Regions from separate parts of the Staphylococcus sp. GDH8C109P genome, predicted to be linked through region 1. Evidence: riboswitches for the same ligand, from Rfam matches in the RefSeq annotation. Region 1 holds a riboswitch; each other region holds the start of a gene.

Region 1 (3,194 bases):
TCTTCTGTTTTTTCAATGCACTTCATTGCATTAAATATAGGTTCTGGTTTGAGCACCATACCTTGTCCACCGCCAAATGGATAGTCGTCTACTTGATTATGTTTATTTTCAGCGAAACTTCTAAAATCGACAGTATTGACTTGTAGCATTTCCTTATCTTGTGCTCTTTTTAAAATCGATTGATTTAATACGCCATCAAACATTTGAGGGAACAAAGTTAAATAATCTATCTTCATTATTCCAACAGTCCTTCCATAGGCGTAATATCAATACGTCTACCTTCAACATCTATATGTTTAACAACATCTTCTATATATGGTATAAGATATTCTTTATCACCTTTGACAACCCATACATCATTCGCACCCGTTTCAAAAATTTCTATCACGCGTCCAATAGGCGTTTCTTTTTCATCGAATACGGTACAACCAATAATATCTGAGTAATAATATTCATGTTCACCCAATTCAATTTCTTCATGGTCGCGTTCTTGTAAAAGTATCTCCCCTTTTAAATGTTCAATATCATTAATATTATTGATTCCTTCAAAAGTCAACATGTGCAACCCTTTATGCATACGATATGTCGCAACTTTCAATTCTATTGTTGGTTCATTTTGACGTTCTATCATCACAATTTCACCTGGTTGAAAGCGAATATCTGTAAAATCTGAGTGAGATTGGACTTTGATTTCGCCTTTTATACCATGTGTGTTGATAATTTTACCTATTTCTACTTTCATTTAAGCTCCTCCGATAATGTATATATCATTGAAATTCGTTTTTTACATTTTTGATTAAACTAATTATAACATGAATTGTTTTAATTATTATAAGTCTTCACTATACGTTACGTGGTAAAATGTTGTATTGATTATTCTAAATTACTTTTTTAAACAATCTTATTAATTAGTGAACGTGCGCTAAAATGTTTCTGATCATTTATATAAGTTTTCACTCATTTGGTAATTTAAAAGGCTGGGACAAATGTATTGTCTCAGCCTCTTATCATTATATTGACATGTGCTATGGTAAACGTTTTACCTTAGTCATCCATGCGGAGATGAGACGATGAAATCATTTTAAATCACTGAGATTTCTACGCCTCTCCTTTTATAAATTTAATATGTGTAAATGATGACAATTATTTTTGATCGTCAAATTTTTTCAAGATACCTTCTCTTGATAAGATATTGTGTACAGTATCTGTTGGTTTAGCACCATTTTTTAACCATTTTAATGCTAACTCTTCATCAATTTTAACTTCTGGAGCATTTACATTATTTGGATTATAAGTTCCGATTTGTTCGATGTTACGACCATCACGTGGCGCACGAGCATCTGCTGCTACGATACGATAGAATGGATTTCTTTTTGAGCCTAAACGTGTTAAACGTAATTTAACTGCCATTTATATTCTCTCCTTTGATTGTTCTAATTTTTATTTTCTACAAGAAATAATATTAACAGTTATTTAGAAGTTTGTAAAGAGTTTCTTCTTTACCATTTTATATTTCTACTCTTAAACAATTAATTGTATCAATATAGCTTCTGATTTCGACGTAAACTTGACATTAATCATTAAACACTATAAATTGAGAATAAATTAAATATGAAATGCACTAGGGGTGTTTTTTAACTGAGATGAGTTTACTCAAACCCTTTGAACCTGATCTAGTCCGTACTAGCGGAGGGAAGTGTTACAAAAATGACAAAGCTATTTTAATATCTTACTTATAGATTGTAGATTTTTAGTACACAACTTCTCTCACGGAGGTTGTGTATTTTTTTATTTAATAAATAATTCTAGGAGTGAAATGATGACTAAAACAATACTTATAACTGGTAGCAGTAGAGGATTAGGTGCATCAATAGCAAAAACTTTAGCTAAGCAAGGACATAATGTAATTATCAATTATTTTCAAAATAAAGCATTAGCAGAAAAAGTTGTGGACGAAATTGGTCACGCGCGTGCAATTGCGATCCGCGCTGATGTCACTGACAGAACACAAGTTGATCAATTAATCACGGAAGCTACTAATTATTTTGGAAAAATAGATGCTGTTGTGAATAATGCGCTTATAGGATTTAAATTTGATCCTTCTAGTCAAAAATCATTTAAAGACTTAAGCTGGTCAGATTATCAACAACAAATTGACGGTACACTCAAAGGTGCTTTTAATGTAACGCAAAGCGTTATTGATCAATTTATTAAGCACAAATCAGGTACCATTATATCTATCGGAACGAATTTATACCAAAATCCTGTTGTACCCTATCACGAATATACTACCGCTAAGTCAAGTTTAATCGGTTTCACTAGAAATATCGCTGCCGAACTAGGTCAATATGGTATCAAAGCTAATGTCGTTTCTGGTGGCTTATTAAAAACTACAGACGCTAGTGCTGTCACTACGGATGAAGTGTTTGATTTAATCGAACAAACTACGCCATTACATAAAGTTACAACACCACAAGATGTAGCTAACATGGTGACATTTTTAGTTTCCGATCAGGCTAATGGTATCACCGGACAAAATATTACCGTAGATGGTGGCTTAACAATGAATTAAAATATGGAGGGCATCAATTATGACACACGATCAACATCTCAATATAGGTGTATTAATTTACGGTTGTGGCCATCACCAAGCTGCATGGCGTATGCAAGATTCTAGTATTGAACGAATCGGCGATATCGATTATTATCAATCGCTAGCTCGACTAGCAGAACAAGGCTTGCTGGATGCTATATTTTTTGCTGATAATCAATCTTTTCCTGCAAAAACGGATAATGATATGCCAGCTTTTTGGTTTGATCCATTAATGAATTTAGCAGCAATAGCACAAGTAACACAAAATATAGGCCTTGTTGCGACTATCTCAAGTACATTTTCGAATCCTTTTACTGCTGCAAGACAATTATTGAGTCTTGATCATATGAGTCAAGGACGTGCAGGTTGGAATTTAGTAACGTCTATGACAGATTTAGAAGCTGCAAATCATAGCATGTCTCATTTACCTGCACATCAAGAACGTTATAAAAAAGCAGATGAATTTGCATGTGTCATGAATCAATTATTAACATCTTGGAGCTTAGAAGATTTTATACATGAAAAGGTGCATGATATTCTAATCAATGCGAATCATATCCATGCGATCAATCATGAAGGAGAACACTTCAAAGTACAAGGG
Region 2 (3,194 bases), 150 kb from region 1:
GCAGTTGGTTCATCTAAAAATAAAGTGTCGGCTTGCTGCAATAATGTTTCTGCAATAGCTAATTTTTGTTTCATACCGCCACTTAAATTATTGATATATTGGTCTTTATTTACGTTTAAATCGACAGCGTCGAGTGCTGTTTCAATTAAGGCATCCATTTTGTGTCGTGGTGTTTGTAGGTTTTCTAGGACAAAAGCGAGTTCTTCATATACTTTTGGCATACAGAACTGACTATCAGGCTCTTGAAAAATAACACCACAATCATGATCAATCTCTAATTTATCGTATTTTATCGGTAAATCAATGAGATTTGGTACGATACCACTTAAAACATTTAGTAGCGTACTTTTACCTGAACCAGAAGGGCCGAGTATAAGCACTTTTTCTTTATCTTTAATATGAAGTGATAAATTGTCGAATATTTTCTTTTGTCCATTTGGGTATTTTAGACGTAGATTTTCAGTGACTATCAACGTTTATGCTCCTTATAAATTGTCATAATCTTTTTGTGTTGCAGGTCTGAATAATTTAGTTACGCCAGTTTGATCTAATATTTTCACAATATAATATGACAATAATCCAGCCACAACAATACCACTAATTAATCTAAATACGATATAAAGTGTTAAGTTCCAACCTGCAATTTCTCCTAAATAACCATAAGCAAAATCAAGAGGGAGTGTCGCAACAGATGCTAAAAATCCTGCTAACATAGCTACCATTGCCGAACGTGATTTGTATCTAAAAATAGCGAAAATAATTTCGCATGCTAATCCTTGAAGTAGCGCATAGACCATTGTGGGAATATCAAATCTTCCCATTACAATCGTTTCACCTGCACCTGCTGCAAATTCAGCTAAGATGGCAATACCAGCTTTTGGTATGATTAAGTATGCAACAATTGCAGCCATAAACCACGCACCGTATGTTAATTCTTCTAAGTGAAGCCCAGAAACCTGCACTGCTTTATATACTAAAGTCCAAATATTATAAACAATTGCAAAAACAACAGCTATAAGTACGGTTACTAAAATTTCTGATAGTTTTAAACCTTTTGACATAAATTCTCCTCCAATAAAAAAACGCACAACCATCTAGAAGTTGCGCGTTAAATATAGGCATACGGATACCAAAAACATATCACGATACACTTTCCTACGCTAGTTTAATCTAGATCAGGTTCAAAGGGTTTGAGGGTATACCTCATCTCAGTCACAAAACACCCCTAGTGCGAATATTAATTTTTAATTTTAACTATAATGTATGACTTTTAATTCGTTATGTCAAGGTCTATTCACGTTGAAATTAATATTTATAAACTAAATCGTCCAACATAATATAAGGTTAAATATAGCGCATTAGCTTAATAAATATGATGATATGGCTGTGTGGTTTTTGGTAGTTAAAAATTGTTTTGTTGATCATTAGAAATGATATAAAATTATTAAGGTAGATTACCTATCATGATAAATGCTAGGTGGTGTTTAATTTATGCTGAAGTTTTTCTATTGTTTGAATGCATCATTGCTGGGATATTGTATCGTTTGGCACCTAGGTAAGATGTTATGAGTGACTAGTGACTCGGATTATGTAGAGCATATCTTCAGGCAAACATGCACGGTAAAAAACGACATGATATCAAATAAAGGACTAATCCGTTTTTACAAACAGATTAGTCCTTTATGTTAAATAACAATGCGCATTTAGAAATCACAAACGTATATTTTAATCTAAAGTATCTTGAATATTTTTTTTCGTTTCTTCAGTGCTCTCTTCAGCAGATTCTTTCTTATCTTTTAATTTATCTTCAGCTTCTTTTGCTTTTTCAGCTGCTTTTTTATTTAATTCTTCTTTACTCATAGTTAAACACTCCTTCAATATTCAAATTACTTATGTTTTCAATATACCACTTCATTTAAAAAGTAAACAATAAAGATGTAACGGGTTATATTTCTTTGAATTTAAAATATTTGTTTAATTCATTATATTTGGTGGAAACTTGACTGTACAACTATTTTCTATCATACTATAGACTTATTTATTGATTTATTAAAGACAAGAACTAAATGTTAATATATAATAACTTTGAGGTGAATGGTATGTCTTTTTTAAAGAAACACGCTGAGATATTATATAGTTATATAATAGGCATCGTTTCGCTCTTCACAGGTCTCATCATTTTAATAAATTTATCTATGATCCATGACTTAAAGGACAAAGGTAAAATTGAATTACATATTCATAATGTTTGGGATTTTATAAATGCATTTTTTGCAGAAATCATAAGAGTTATGAGTAATTATATAGGGAATTTCCCAGTTATAAGTGCAGTGTTAATTATTTTATTTGGTATTGCAGTTATCCTACTTGGATTCACCCTATTAAGAACAACAAGATATGATTATGATGTTTCAATCTTCTTCTTAGTTACTGGAATACTGTTTTTCATTATAACACTTATTTTAATGACACAAGTTTATAGTTTTTTTGCCATCATTTTTATCATCCCATTTGTGATTCATATTGGGTATATTGTATATAAAGATGAATTAAATCCAAATCATAGAAAATATCATTATTTATTGATTATTTTCAGTTATGGCATAAGCTATTTAATTACACAAATCGTGTTATATGGAAGAATAGATAGTGACGAAATCATACCTATTGATATTTTGAGCGTAAATTCATTCTTTTTATTGATGTGGTTATTAGGTCAAATGTCAATTTGGAATTTCTTGTTTTTAAGAAGGGCACTACCTTTAACAAAACAAGAGTTAGGTGAAGAAGAACCTGAATTATCGAGAACAAGCAAAGGTACAGTTACAAACCAAACGAAAGAACATTTGAAAAGTTTACAAGATAAGACAACTGAGTTTACTCGAAAAACACGTAGAAGTGTTGATATTCAAAAATTAAGAGATAAAAAAGACAAATTTATCGAAAAATGGAAGAATATTATTGATATTCAAGAGGATGATATACCAAATTGGATGAAAATACCAAAATGGGTTAAATCAGCTTATGTAGAAATATTTTGTGGTGTTGTATTATTATTCTTTACAATCATAGAATTTAATAATAGAAATGCATTATTTGTTTCAGGTAATTGGGAAATTTCTCAAACACAATATGTGATTGAATGGATTACTTTATTATTATTGATGCTGATTATTATTGCTTATATATTAACG
Region 3 (3,194 bases), on a different contig from region 1:
TATTGAAACTATTAAATTTATGTCCCCACGCTCTAAAAATGAAGATGAAGCACTTTTTGATCCACTTCCAATAGTCCCAAATCAAGAACTTATTAATAAATTTCATATAGAGGAAAACGATATTTATGAAATTGTATAAAGTTTCAGGCATTCCCAACTCCCCGTTAATTTAACCCATCAAATCTAATATACATTTAATCCTACTATTTAATTATACTTCTATCAGGCTATTCCTATTTATTCAAGAATGATTCAATAGGAATAGCTAATATACATACTCTATCGAAAACATATCCAGTATTAAAAAAAGCTGAAATTCAGGCTAATACAATACAGAATAATCAGATAAATTACAATATTATTACACAACATAATTTTTATTATTACTAGTATAAACTTTCATAGCAGTTTTTGAAGTGAAAAGTTATGCTTTTGTACTATTTTGAAAATGTAATCCCCGTGTAAAGAAAAGGTGTACTTTTTTATTTGACTGTAACCTGCTACTGTTTTTTAGATGTTATAGTTGTACTTGCAAATTAATCATAACGAAAAAATTATTTACCTTATAGGAGGAATTTTTAAAAATGAAAAAAACAGTATTAGCTTCAACATTAGCAGTAGGCTTAGGCGTAACAGGATTCGCAGCAGGAAACTCAGCAGACGCAGCTGAACAAGGTGTAGACAAAGCAGAATTAGCAAACTTAGCACAATCTAATCCAGAACAATTAAATGCATCACCTGTACAAGAGGGTGCATATAACTATAATTTTAATTTCAATGGTACAAACTATAATTTTGAATCAGATGGTCAAACATGGTCATGGAGTTTTGGTGGAGGTTCTAGTGAAGATGTTTCATCAGAACAAACAACTTCTGTTGAACAACCTCAACAAACACAAACTGAACAACCAGCACAAGAAGCACAAACTGAGCAACCAGCTCAACAAGCTGCTCCACAAACTGAACAAACACAACAACCACAACAAGAAGCAACTACAAAAGCTTCAACTCAATCATCAAGTTCAAATGAAGCTTCAAATAGTTCATCAGGTGTGAATGCACACTTACAACAAATCGCGCAACGTGAATCAGGTGGCGATATTCATGCTACAAACCCATCATCAGGTGCTTCAGGTAAGTTCCAATTCTTACAAAGTACATGGGATTCAGTAGCTCCAGCTGAATATCAAGGTCAACCAGCAGCTAACGCACCAGAATCAGTTCAAGATGCTGCAGCTCAAAAATTATATGACGAAGTTGGCGCTTCACAATGGGTTACTGCATAATAAAATAATATGTAACAAATTATTTTATTATACAAAGCTAAGACAATTTAATTGTCTTAGCTTTTTTATTATATAGAAAATAGCTCAGGTAAACTTAGGGCTTAACTCATTTTTTCTATTGCAAATATCGGAAGTACATAAGTGGCAATTAAATCATATTTCTGTATTACTGTTTGGAGTAAATTCACACCATAAATTCTCTTTTGCTAAATTTTTTTATCAATTGGTCTTAGTTGCTATAAACCATTTTATTGCAATAGGTGGTATACTTTGATATGTTTTATATAAATACAACATAAAAACTACTAGGGGAGCCTTATGGCTGAGATGAGAAATTCAGACCCTTATAACCTGATTTGGTTAAGACCAACGTAGGAAAGTAGCGTTCATTAATATTTGGGAAATTGCTCTAATATATTTATTAATAAACTACATTCTTACGGGGATGTAGTTTTTTTAATTAGGAGGGCTAAATTTGCTATTTTCACAGGAATTAAAAGAAGCATCAAAACCAATTATTGAGGATATTTATAATGATTCATTTATTCAAGAAATGTTACACGGTACGATTTCTAACGAAGCTTTGAAATTTTATTTAAGAGCAGATGCTTCGTATTTAAAGGAATTTGCAAATATATATGCATTGCTAATACCAAAAATGAATAGATTGGAAGAAGTCCAATTTTTAGTAGAACAAATCCAATTTATCGTTGATGGTGAAGTAGAAGCACATGAAATATTAGCGGCATACGTACAAGAAAACTATGATGAAATCGTCCAAGAAAAAGTTTGGCCACCAAGTGGAGACCATTATATCAAACATATGTATTTCAATGCTTATTCAAAAGAAAATGCTGCATATACAATTGCAGCAATGGCGCCATGTCCGTATGTGTATCAGGTAATTGCTAACGAAGCCTTGAAAGATAATGAACTAAATAAAGATTCAATTTTAGCAAAATGGTTTGAATTTTATAGTACAGAAATGGATGAATTGGTAAATATTTTCGATGGTTTAATGGACCAGTTAACTCAAAATATTTCTATTGAAGAAAGAAGGGCAATAAAATCTTGTTTCTTACAAAGTACGATACATGAACGAAATTTCTTTAATATGGCTTATATACAAGAAAATTGGTTATATGGAGGTCAAACGAATGAATAAACCTAAAATAGCATTAACGATTGCAGGAACAGACCCTACAGGTGGCGCAGGTGTCATGGCAGATTTGAAATCATTTCACGCATGTGGCGTATATGGTATGGCTGCAATAACTAGTATTGTGGCCCAAAATACGAAAGGCGTACAACACATTCATAATCTAGATTCAACATGGTTAGCAGAGCAAATGGAAAGTATATTTTCCGATGAACTGCCACATGCTTTGAAAACGGGTATGATTGCATCGAAAGAAATGATGGAGATTATTCAAACATATTTAAAAAAATACGATGATATTCCTTATGTAATTGATCCGGTTATGTTAGCGAAAAGTGGTGATTCACTAATGAATGATGATGCCAAAGCTAACTTACAAAACATTTTATTGCCTCATGCTACAATAGCGACACCTAATTTACCAGAAGCTGAGGAAATTACAGGCATTACTATTAATGATCAACAATCGATTTATCAAGCTGGCAAAATATTTATCAATGAAATTGGTAGCAAAGGTGTAGTTATAAAAGGTGGACATTCAAATGATGAAAATAAATCTATAGATTATTTATTTACACAAGATGATGTATATACTTTTGATGAACCAAGATACGATACAAAACATACACATGGTACAGGATGTACTTTTTCAGCCGTTATTACCGCAGAGTTAGCAAAAGGTAAATCTATGTTTGATGCAGTTCAAAAAGCAAAAAAATTTATTTCTCTTAGTATTAAACATACACCTG
Region 4 (3,194 bases), on a different contig from region 1:
GAGCTGTATACTTAACTGGTATTCTTCCTGCTTGATAACTCATTCTACCTGCTTGAATGCCCAATTTCATAGCTTCGGCCATTTTCCCTGGATCTTTCGCACTAGAAACTGCTGTGTTTAATAGAATGGCATCGGCACCTAATTCCATAGCATGACATGCATCTTTTGGTGATCCTACACCTGCATCAACTATTACAGGTACCTTAGCGCGTTCAATAATATAACGTAGATTTAAAGGATTATTTATTCCTCTTCCAGTACCAATAGGTGAAGCTAGCGGCATAATTGCATGCACACCTAATTCTTCTAGACGTTTAGCAAGTACAACATCATTTGAAATATAAGGACACACTGTATAACCTTTTTCGAGTAAAACTTTGCATGCCTCATATGTTTCTAAAGGATCGGGTAGTAAGGTTTCCTGGTCACCTATCACTTCAACTTTAATCATGTCACAAAGATTGGCGTGATTAGCAATTTCTGCAATTCTTATTGCTTCCTCCGCTGATGTTGCACCAGCAGTATTAGGAAAAGTAACAAAGTTTGATAAGTCAACTTTTGCTAAAGGATTAGGTAATTTCTCATCATATAAGTTCATTCGACGCACTGCAAAAGTTAAAACCTCTGTTTCAGATGCATCTATAGCTTCCTTTTGAATGGCTTCTGTTTCAAATTTACCTGTACCTAATAACAATCTTGAATTGAATTCAAATTTTCCTATTTTAAACATTTTATCCGCCTCCTACAAATTCTAATAATTCTAAACAATCTTTATCATTAACGATATAATCTTGAAATTGGTTTTGTTTAATTAATTTTTTATTATGTTCAACAATTACTCTCTTTTCGTCTAAACCGAGTGTCTGCAATATTTCTTGTATATTCAAAGGATTTTCAAATGTGAAATTATCACCATTAATAACGCAATGCATCATGATTCATTCCTTTCTCACTTATTGATAAGTAAATGATTAAACTATGTTGCTTCATAATTTAACCATGCTTTGTGTAAGGCTTGTACTGTTTTTATTGAGTGATTAAATATTGAAATACCTGCGATACCTTGAAACCCCTTAGGTAAATGAGACATCGTTTTTAAATTAATGCCGCCTAATGCGACTACAGGAATATCAGTTTTCAATGCCTCATTGATTTCAGTTAACGATTTAGGTGCTAACCCTTTTTTAGACTTGGTTTCAAATACGTGCCCATAAAGTACAAAATCTAAATTTAATTCTTCTGCATATTGAATCGCCTGGCGACTGTGTGTAGACATACTTATTTTTATGTCTGAACAATATGATTTCAAAGCATGAATTTGTTCATCACTTTCTCTAAAATGTATACGTGATAAGTCGCAAGATTGGAGAACATGATAATCACTGTGAATAATAATTTTATCTTTCGGAAAATGCTGTTGCTTTAGTTGATTTATCCATTCTATCGTCTCAGAAGTACACATCGGTGATCTGACGATTAGGTAATCTATATAAGGTTCAATTTCGCAATAATTAATGCAACCTTGCTTGGTTAATTTATGATAACTGGTAATCGCAATAATCATAATAATCACTCCTAAAATAAAAAAACGTTATTTTTCCAAATAGGAAAAATAACGTTAATGTGAACGGACAAATATGGTTTATAACGCCACTTTTCCTACGCCAGTACAAACTGGATCAGGTTCAAGGAATTCTAGCGTCTCACGCTAGTCTCAGCCTTTTTAACATAAAGGCACTTCCAGTGGTTAAACTTAGCTCTATTTAATTAATGTGAATTTTACATTTAATTCATGTTTAACTTAACGTAAAAACTGTATTATTTCAACCTTATATATTTTTAGCTTATTATTTTCTAGGAAATATCATGTACAAATCATGCATGATTGCTACTATATCATAACTTTAGTGAGATATTTTTAATAATTCCTTTGTTATTTCTTTAGTCTCATCGTAAGTTTTTTTGTATATTGCAAAATATTTCATATATTGCTTATGATGTTCTAAACTGGGTTCAAATACTTTATCGTATTGAATAAATTGTTGAACCATTTCAGCGACATCATTAAACCACCCTACACCTTTTGCTGCTATCATCGCTGCACCCATACTCGGTCCTTCTTCATGTTTTAATTTATATACTTTTGCGTTAAAGATATCTGCTTGTAACTGAAGCCAAAAATCACTTTTAGCTCCTCCACCAATAGAAATTATTTCTTTAATTTTTTTATCGTTTTCACGTAAATAATAGAAAGATTCATATAATGCAAAAGTGATGCCTTCAATCACAGCACGAGCCATATCTTTATTAGTATGCATATGACTTAACCCAATAAAACTTCCTCTAATGTGACTATCACCATGGGGTGTACGTTCTCCTGATAAATATGGCGCATATATTAAACCATTACTCCCCAGAGAAGATTGTTTAGCTTCATCCAAAATTTGACTATAAGTTAAACTTGGCATAATGTTTTTTTGAAACCATTTTAAACTATCGCCTGCAGCTAATATAACACCCATTGCATAAGATTTTTGAGGGAGCACATGATTAAAATGATGTATATTGTGACCATAAGTCCCTGTATTCTCAGAATCACACGCTAATATAACACCAGAAGTACCAATACTACATAGTGTATCGCCCTCACTAATAACACCTGCGCCTAATGCACCACAGGCATTGTCACCACCTCCAGCATATACTGCGACATCTTTATCTAAACCTAATTCATCTGCAACTGAATTATTAAGGTACCCTACAAAATCTTGTGATTCAATTAAATTTGGACAAAGTTGGTATACACCATAATATTCACAAATATTTTTATTCCAACACTTATGTGCTATATCCATTAACAATGTGCTTGATCCATCAGAATATTCCATATTTATCGTATCTGTGAATTTAAATCTCACATAATCTTTAGGCAGTAAAAATACATTTGCTTCAGACCAAATCAATGGTTCATTTTCTTTAACCCATAACAACTTCGTTAATGTAAAACCTTCTAAAACAGGATTATCCATGACATATTCACCAAATTGTTGTTTTATTTGTTCACACTGAAAAGTGGATCTTGTATCATTCCATAAAATGGCATTTCTAAGTGGTTGAAATTGATGGTCAAGCAACACTAAACTATGCATTTGGCCAGAAAATGATATACCTTTAACCTTCATATCTGCTAACTG

What was found. Region 1 has a riboswitch for thiamine pyrophosphate ahead of KA867_RS09845 (3-oxoacyl-ACP reductase). Riboswitches for the same ligand answer to the same signal wherever they lie in the genome.
Region 2: linked by a shared signal. The riboswitch ahead of KA867_RS10560 (ECF transporter S component) and the one ahead of KA867_RS09845 (3-oxoacyl-ACP reductase) in region 1 are both predicted to bind thiamine pyrophosphate.
Region 3: linked by a shared signal. The riboswitch ahead of tenA (thiaminase II) and the one ahead of KA867_RS09845 (3-oxoacyl-ACP reductase) in region 1 are both predicted to bind thiamine pyrophosphate.
Region 4: linked by a shared signal. The riboswitch ahead of KA867_RS04550 (thiamine phosphate synthase) and the one ahead of KA867_RS09845 (3-oxoacyl-ACP reductase) in region 1 are both predicted to bind thiamine pyrophosphate.

The regions. Positions count from the first base shown of each region.
Region 1 covers NZ_JAESMX010000019.1:39,646-42,839, forward strand. Annotated here, with positions in the region: gene trmD (tRNA (guanosine(37)-N1)-methyltransferase TrmD) at 1-236, opposite strand, end outside; gene rimM (ribosome maturation factor RimM) at 236-742, opposite strand; gene rpsP (30S ribosomal protein S16) at 1,144-1,410, opposite strand; TPP riboswitch at 1,614-1,712, shown strand; gene KA867_RS09845 (3-oxoacyl-ACP reductase) at 1,820-2,572, shown strand; gene KA867_RS09850 (LLM class flavin-dependent oxidoreductase) at 2,592-3,194, shown strand, end outside.
Region 2 covers NZ_JAESMX010000019.1:193,863-197,056, reverse strand. Annotated here, with positions in the region: gene KA867_RS10565 (ABC transporter ATP-binding protein) at 1-473, opposite strand, end outside; gene KA867_RS10560 (ECF transporter S component) at 486-1,061, opposite strand; TPP riboswitch at 1,136-1,237, opposite strand; gene graF (glycopeptide resistance-associated protein GraF) at 1,726-1,860, opposite strand; gene auxA (lipoteichoic acid stability factor AuxA) at 2,100-3,194, shown strand, end outside.
Region 3 covers NZ_JAESMX010000023.1:23,550-26,743, reverse strand. Annotated here, with positions in the region: gene KA867_RS11955 (single-stranded DNA-binding protein) at 1-139, shown strand, start outside; gene KA867_RS11950 (transglycosylase family protein) at 585-1,286, shown strand; TPP riboswitch at 1,584-1,681, shown strand; gene tenA (thiaminase II) at 1,762-2,451, shown strand; gene thiD (bifunctional hydroxymethylpyrimidine kinase/phosphomethylpyrimidine kinase) at 2,444-3,194, shown strand, end outside.
Region 4 covers NZ_JAESMX010000009.1:595,005-598,198, forward strand. Annotated here, with positions in the region: gene KA867_RS04540 (thiazole synthase) at 1-730, opposite strand, end outside; gene thiS (sulfur carrier protein ThiS) at 732-932, opposite strand; gene KA867_RS04550 (thiamine phosphate synthase) at 977-1,564, opposite strand; TPP riboswitch at 1,639-1,752, opposite strand; gene xylB (xylulokinase) at 1,905-3,194, opposite strand, start outside.